Linked DNA regions of Frankia alni ACN14a. Each later gene encodes a partner of the first gene's protein in a complex. Links are inferred from orthologs where the notes say so. Each region holds a gene or a part of one and is shown on either strand. Other genes may lie near its edges. The genes, in order: pcrA and uvrB.

Evidence for each region.
Region 2: the proteins of pcrA (region 1) and uvrB are in contact, whole or in part, in a crystal structure (PDB 7EGT), measured with the Thermus thermophilus proteins. The link is inferred for Frankia alni ACN14a from one-to-one orthologs. Residues at the interface, in WP_096412145.1 of Thermus thermophilus: His654, Arg656, Phe657, Gln666, Asp668, Glu669, Lys680, Arg681, Leu682, Ser683, Lys685, Tyr686, Ala687; in WP_096411307.1 of Thermus thermophilus: Glu23, Leu25, Arg26, Asp27, Gly28, Glu29, Arg30, Phe31, Arg55, Glu326, Asp327, Phe328, Glu379, Ser382, Gln383, His398, Gly400, Arg401.

Annotation. Positions count from the first base shown.
Region 1 is NC_008278.1:1,221,427-1,224,874, forward strand. The notes cover bases 240-3,379. They hold pcrA (DNA helicase PcrA), read left to right. Parts: upstream 240-607; coding sequence 608-3,151; downstream 3,152-3,379. Other genes in these bases: FRAAL_RS05015 (threonine ammonia-lyase), read left to right, coding at 240-415. Outside these bases: more of FRAAL_RS05015, read left to right, coding at 1-239. UniProt on the Escherichia coli protein: A helicase with DNA-dependent ATPase activity. Unwinds DNA duplexes with 3'-5' polarity. Translocates on single-stranded DNA with 3'-5' polarity. Initiates unwinding more efficiently from a nicked substrate than double-stranded DNA.
Region 2 is NC_008278.1:4,999,857-5,003,151, forward strand. What follows is about bases 309-3,295. They hold uvrB (excinuclease ABC subunit UvrB), read left to right. Parts: upstream 309-729; coding sequence 730-2,862; downstream 2,863-3,295. Other genes in these bases: FRAAL_RS20135 (PucR family transcriptional regulator), read left to right, coding at 309-677; coaE (dephospho-CoA kinase), read right to left, coding at 2,892-3,295. In the rest of the region: more of FRAAL_RS20135, read left to right, coding at 1-308. UniProt on the Escherichia coli protein: The UvrABC repair system catalyzes the recognition and processing of DNA lesions. A damage recognition complex composed of 2 UvrA and 2 UvrB subunits scans DNA for abnormalities.

The DNA.
Region 1 (3,448 bases):
GCCGGGCGCCGCGGCGCGCGGCCGGGGCGTTCCCACCATCCCGGGCAGCCGGCTGTCCGGGCGGCCGGTGCTGCCCCGACCGGCGGCGCGGCCCCGCACGATCGCCGACGGCATGGCGGTGAGCGAACCGGGTGCGCTGACCTTCGCGCTGGCCACCAGGCTGGTCGACGAGGTGGTGACCGTGGACGAGGCCGCCTTCTGGGAGGCGATGGTGCTGCTGCGCCGCGCCGGTCTCGCGGTGGAGCCGGCCGGAGCCGCGCCGGTCGCCGCGCTGCTGCGCCACGGCCGCCTCGTGCAGGGGCCGACGGTGGCGATCCTGTCGGGGGGCAACATCGATCCCGGGGTGGCCAGCCGGGTCAAGTCGCTCGCGGCGGTCGCGACCGACGACGTCGGCGAACTGCGGACCACGGCCTGAGGCGGCCCGCCGGGCGGTGGGCGGCCGAGGTGACCATAAGGTGGCGACACGTGGGTCGGCGACGTCGCGGGCGCGTGGCGCTTCACGGCGGGCCGCTCCGCGGCAGGCCGCCGCCGGTCCGGCCGGGAGGCGGCGCCTCCCCGGCGAGCCCGGCTCCGACCAGTCCGGCGTCGAACGTACGATCGAGGTCTGATGAGCACTCTGTTCGGTGAGTCCCCCCGTGCCTTCGGCGAGTCGGCCGCGGGCGTCGGCGGTGGCGTGCCCTACGACCTGTTCGGCCCGGCGGTGCTCGCCCCGTCCGCGGGCGGCGACGCAGGCGGCGGGGCACCCAGGCTCGATGCCGAGGGCCTGCTCGACGGGCTCAATCCGCAGCAGCGTGCCGCCGTGGTGCACATCGGCGCGCCGCTGCTGGTCGTGGCGGGCGCGGGCTCGGGCAAGACCCGGGTGCTGGCCCATCGCATCGCCTACCTGCTGGCGGCCCGGGGCGTGCGGCCCGGGGAGATTCTGGCGATCACGTTCACGAACAAGGCCGCAGCCGAGATGCGGGAGCGGGTCGGCGCGCTGGTGGGCCCGCGGGCGCGGGCGATGTGGGTCAGCACGTTCCACTCGGCCTGCGTGCGCATCCTGCGGTCGGAGGCGAAGCGGCTCGGCTACGGGTCCTCCTTCTCCATCTACGACGCCGCGGACGCGCAGCGGCTGATCACGCTGGTCACCCGGGATCTCGACCTCGACCCGAAGCGGCACCCGGCGCGCGGGCTGGCCGCGCAGATCAGCAACCTGAAGAACGAGCTGATCGACTGGGAGGCCGCCCGGGACCGGGCGAGCAGTCACCAGGAGCGCACCCTCGCCGAGGTGTACGCCGCCTACCAGCAGCGGCTGGCCCAGGCCAACGCGCTCGACTTCGACGACCTGATCATGATGACGGTCAACCTGCTCCAGGCGTTCCCCGACGTCGCCGAGCACTACCGGCGCAGGTTCCGGCACGTGCTGGTGGACGAGTACCAGGACACCAACCACGCCCAGTACGTCCTCGTGCGGGAACTCGTCGGCCAGCCCGCGCACGCCGACGCCGACGCCGACGTGCCAGGGCCGGGGGCGGCGGCGGACGCGGCGGTGTCGACCGTCACGTGGGCGTCGGGCGCCGTGCCGCCCGCCGAGCTCTGCGTCGTCGGTGACGCCGACCAGTCGATCTACGCCTTCCGCGGGGCGAACATCCGCAACATCGTGGAGTTCGAGGAGGACTTCCCCGACGCCGCGGTGATCCTGCTGGAGCAGAACTACCGTTCCACCCAGACCATCCTGTCCGCCGCGAACGCGGTGATCGCGCGCAACAACCAGCGCAAGGCGAAGCGGCTGTGGTCCGACGCGGGCGACGGGGAGAAGATCGTCGGATTCGTCGCGGACAACGAGCACGACGAGGCCGCCTTCGTCGCCGAGGAGGTCGACCGGCTCACCGACGCGGGGCTGGCCCGGCCCGCGGACGTCGCGGTGTTCTACCGGACCAACGCGCAGAGCCGCGTCTTCGAGGAGATCTTCGTCCGGGTCGGGCTGCCCTACCGGGTCGTCGGCGGGGTGCGCTTCTACGAGCGCCGCGAGATCCGCGATCTGCTCGCCTACCTGCGGGTGCTGGCCAACCCGAACGACACGGTGAACCTGCGCCGCATCCTCAACGTGCCGCGGCGCGGCATCGGGGACCGGGCCGAGGCGGCGCTCGCCGGCTTCGCCGAAGTCGAGCGGATCGGGTTCGCCGCGGCGCTGGAGCGGGTCGGCGAGGTGCCGGGGATCGCCACCCGCTCGGCGAAGGCGGTGCGCGAGTTCGCGGCGTTGCTCGCCGAGCTGCGCGCGATCGAGGCGGACGGACCGGTCGCCGTCGTCGAGGCTGTCCTCGAACGCACCGGCTACCTGTCCGAGCTTCTTGCGGAGGACACGGTCGAGGCCCAGGGCCGGGTGGAGAACCTGCAGGAGCTGGTCGGCGTCGTCCAGGAGTTCACCGAGCGCAACCCGCAGGGCACTCTCGCCGAGTTCCTCGAACAGGTCTCACTGGTCGCCGACGCCGACCAGGTTCCCACCGATGACGGCTCCGACGGCGTCGTCACCCTCATGACCCTGCACAGCGCCAAGGGCCTGGAGTTCCCCGTCGTCTTCCTCACTGGCCTGGAGGACGGCGTCTTCCCGCATCTGCGGACCCTGGGCGACCCCACCCAGTTGGAAGAGGAGCGCCGCCTGGCCTACGTGGGAGTCACCCGGGCCCGCTCCCGGCTGTACCTGACCCGCTCGGTCGTCCGCAGTGCCTGGGGCCAGCCGGCGTACAACCCGCCGTCGAGGTTCCTCGGTGAGGTGCCCGACGCGCTGGTCGACTGGCGTCGTCTCGTCGAGGCGGCGCCGGAGCCGGCTGCGCGCCCCTGGGGCGGCTCCGGAGGGTCCGGGCCGGGCGGGTTCGGGTCGGGCGGGTTCGGGTCGGGCTCGGCGGGGCAGGGCGCCGGCCGGGCGGGCGGCGGGAGCGCGCCGGCCCGCAAGCCGCTGCCGAACTCACCGTTCGCCGGCCGCGGCCGTCCCTCGGCGCGGCCCGTGCTGGAGCTGCGCCAGGGCGACCGGGTGACCCACGACAGCTTCGGCCTCGGAGTCGTCGTCGCCACCGGTGGGGTGGGGGATTCGGCCGAGGCGACGATCGACTTCGGTGCGGACGCCGGGACCAAGCGCCTGCTGCTGCGCTACGCCCCGGTCGAGAAGCTCTGAGTCCCGCGCACGCAGCTCGGACCCCTGGTCGGGAAGCTCCGAGCCCTGGTCGAGCAGCTCTGACTGCTCCGGCGCCGTCGTCCCTGCCAGCCAGCCCGCAACCCGGCGCGTCACCGCCCCGTTGAACGCCAGCGAGTGATGACCGAGCCCGGGGACGGTGACGTTCACCGCGTCCAGGTCCGGATGGTCGATCGCGGCCTGGGCCGGGCGGACCACCGTGTCCCGCCCGGCGGCGACCGCGACGAACCGCGTCCGGCATCCCGGCGCCGGGCGGCCGAGCTCGACCAGCAGCGGCGA
Region 2 (3,295 bases), 3.8 Mb from region 1 along the record:
CCGCGCCGGGGCCGCCGGGATCACCGGGATCACCGGGCCCGTCGGGATCACCGGGGGCGCGGGCCCGGCCCGCGGCGGCCGCGGGCAGCCGTCCGCCCGGCCGGCGCCGGGCGGACGAGTCGGGGGCCGCGGACGCGGGTTTCTCCCCGCTGCCCGCGTTCGCGCCCACGCCGGAGGCCCCGGCCGCGATGGCCGCGCTGACCCGCCGGCTGCGGGCCGAGCCCGGCCTGCTGTGGCGGGTGGGGGTCGGCCGCGCGCGCAGCGGCGTCGCCGGGGTCCGGATCGGTTTCGAGGAGGCCCGCGGCGCCGCGGAGCTCGCCGGCCGCCTCGGGCTGGAGGGAGCCGTCGTCCACACCGACGACCTGCTCATCTACAAGGTCCTGCTGCGCGACCGGGAGGCGCTGGCGGAGCTGGTCGAGGCGGTGCTCTCGCCGCTGCGGGCCGCCCGGGGCGGCGCCGGCCCGCTGATCGACACCCTCGACGCCTACTTCACCACCGGCGCAGTGGCGCTCGCCGCGGCACGTCGGCTGCACCTGTCCGTGCGGGCGTTGACCTACCGGCTCGACCGCATCCACGCGCTGACCCGCCACGACCCGACCTCCCCGACGGATCGGTACGTCCTGCAGACGGCGGTGCTCGGCGCACGGCTGATCGGCTGGAACCCGGCTGGCGGGTGAGCCGCCGGTGGCCGGTCGGAAACTGTCGGAGGGCTGTGGTGTTCTGGTAGACGTGAGCACAACGTTCGAACGGCCCAGCCTCGACATCGAGCGGACGCGCGCCCCGTTCGAGGTCGTGTCCGACTTCTCCCCGTCGGGCGACCAGCCCGCCGCGATCGACGAGCTGGCCCGGCGCGTGCGGGCCGGCGACACCAACGTGGTCCTGCTCGGCGCGACCGGCACCGGCAAGTCGGCGACGACGGCGTGGCTCGTGGAGCGCCTACAGCGGCCGACGCTGGTGATGGCGCCGAACAAGACGCTCGCGGCGCAGCTCGCCAACGAGTTCCGCGAGCTGCTGCCGCACAACGCGGTCGAGTACTTCGTCTCGTACTACGACTACTACCAGCCCGAGGCGTACATCGCGCAGACCGACACCTACATCGAGAAGGACTCCTCGATCAACGAGGAGGTCGAGCGGCTGCGGCACTCGGCGACGATGAGCCTGCTCACGCGGCGGGACGTCATCGTGGTGGCGAGCGTGAGCTGCATCTACGGCCTGGGCACGCCGCAGGAGTACATCGACCGGATGGTGCGGCTGCGCGTCGGTGACGAGATCGAGCGGGACCTGCTGCTGCGCCGCTTCGTCGACGTCCAGTACACCCGCAACGACCTGGCTTTCACCCGGGGGACCTTCCGGGTCCGCGGCGACACGGTGGAGGTGTTCCCGGTCTACGAGGAGCTCGCCGTGCGGGTCGAGATGTTCGGCGACGAGATCGAGCGGCTGACCTACCTGCACCCGCTGACCGGGGAGATCGTCCGCGAGGTGGAGGAGATCTTCGTCTTCCCGGCGACGCACTACGTCGCCGGCCCGGAGCGGATGGAGCGGGCCATCGCGGGGATCGAGGCGGAGCTCGCCGAGCGCCTCGCGACGATGGAGCGCCAGGGCAAGCTGCTGGAGGCGCAGCGGCTGCGGATGCGCACCACCTACGACATCGAGATGATGCGCCAGGTCGGCTTCTGCTCCGGGATCGAGAACTACTCCCGGCACATCGACGGCCGCGAGGCCGGCACCGCGCCGCACACCCTGCTGGACTACTTCCCCGACGACTTCCTGCTGGTGATCGACGAGTCGCACGTGACGGTCCCCCAGATCGGCGGGATGTACGAGGGCGACATGTCCCGCAAGCGCAACCTCGTCGAGCACGGCTTCCGGCTGCCCAGCGCGATGGACAACCGCCCGCTGCGATGGGAGGAGTTCCTGGAGCGCATCGGCCAGACCGTCTACCTCTCGGCGACGCCGGGCCCCTACGAGCTGGGCCGGGCCGACGGCGTGGTCGAGCAGATCATCCGGCCGACCGGGCTGCTCGACCCGGAGGTCGTGCTCAAGCCGACGAAGGGGCAGATCGACGATCTCGTCCACGAGATCCGCCTGCGCGCGGAGCGCGACGAGCGCGTCCTCGTCACCACGCTGACCAAGAAGATGTCCGAGGACCTCACCGACTACCTGCTCGAACTCGGCATCCGGGTGCGCTACCTGCACAGCGAGGTGGACACCCTGCGCCGGGTGGAGCTGCTCACCGAGTTGCGCCGCGGCGACTTCGACGTCCTCGTCGGGATCAACCTGCTGCGCGAGGGCCTCGACCTGCCCGAGGTGTCGCTGGTGAGCATCCTCGACGCCGACAAGGAGGGCTTCCTGCGCTCCGACAAGTCGCTGATCCAGACCATCGGCCGCGCCGCCCGCAACGTGTCCGGCCAGGTGCACATGTACGCGGACAAGATCACCCCGTCGATGCGCCACGCCATCGACGAGACGAACCGGCGCCGCGAGAAGCAGATGGCCTACAACGCCGAACGCGGCCTCGATCCGCAGCCGCTACGCAAGAAGGTCGTCGACATCCTCGACGACATGGTCCGCGAGTCGGCCGAGGGCGAGCTGATCGGCGGGGGCGGGCGGTCACAGTCACGCGGCAAGGCGCCGGTGCCGGGGATGAAGTCCCGGGGCGGGGCGCAGGGCACGGTCGGCCGGTACGCCGCCGAGCTCGCCGGGATGCCCTCGCACGAGCTGGCGCAGCTCATCCGCCAGCTCGACGACCAGATGCACGAGGCGGCCAAGGAACTTCAGTTCGAGCTGGCGGCCCGGTTGCGCGACGAGATCGCCGAGTTGAAGAAGGAGCTGCGCGGCATGGGTGCCGCCGGGGTGCAGTAGCCCACGCACCCGGCCGCGACGTGCGTTGGTTACGGGGTGGCGGCCGGGGGGTGTTCGGTGGCGGCCCGGGCGTCGCGGCGGGCGAGCAGCTCCCGCCAGACCTCGTCGAGGCGGGCGTCGAGCTCGTCGAGGCTGCCCCCGTTGTCGATGACGATGTCGGCGGCGGCGCGGCGCTGTTCGTCGCTGGCCTGCGTGGCCATCCGGGCGAGTGCCTGGTCGCGGGGCAGGCCGCGGCCCTCCAGCCGCACCAGCCGCAGCTCGCGCGGCGCCTCGACGACCAGCACCAGGTCGTAGTTGCCCTCCGCGTGCACCTCGACGAGCAGCGGCACATCGTGCAGGACGATCCCGTCCGAAGAGAGCTGCGCGATCCGCCGGCCGGTCTCGGCCCGGATGAGTGGATGGATGATCGCCTCCAGGCGCCCACGGGCCGCGG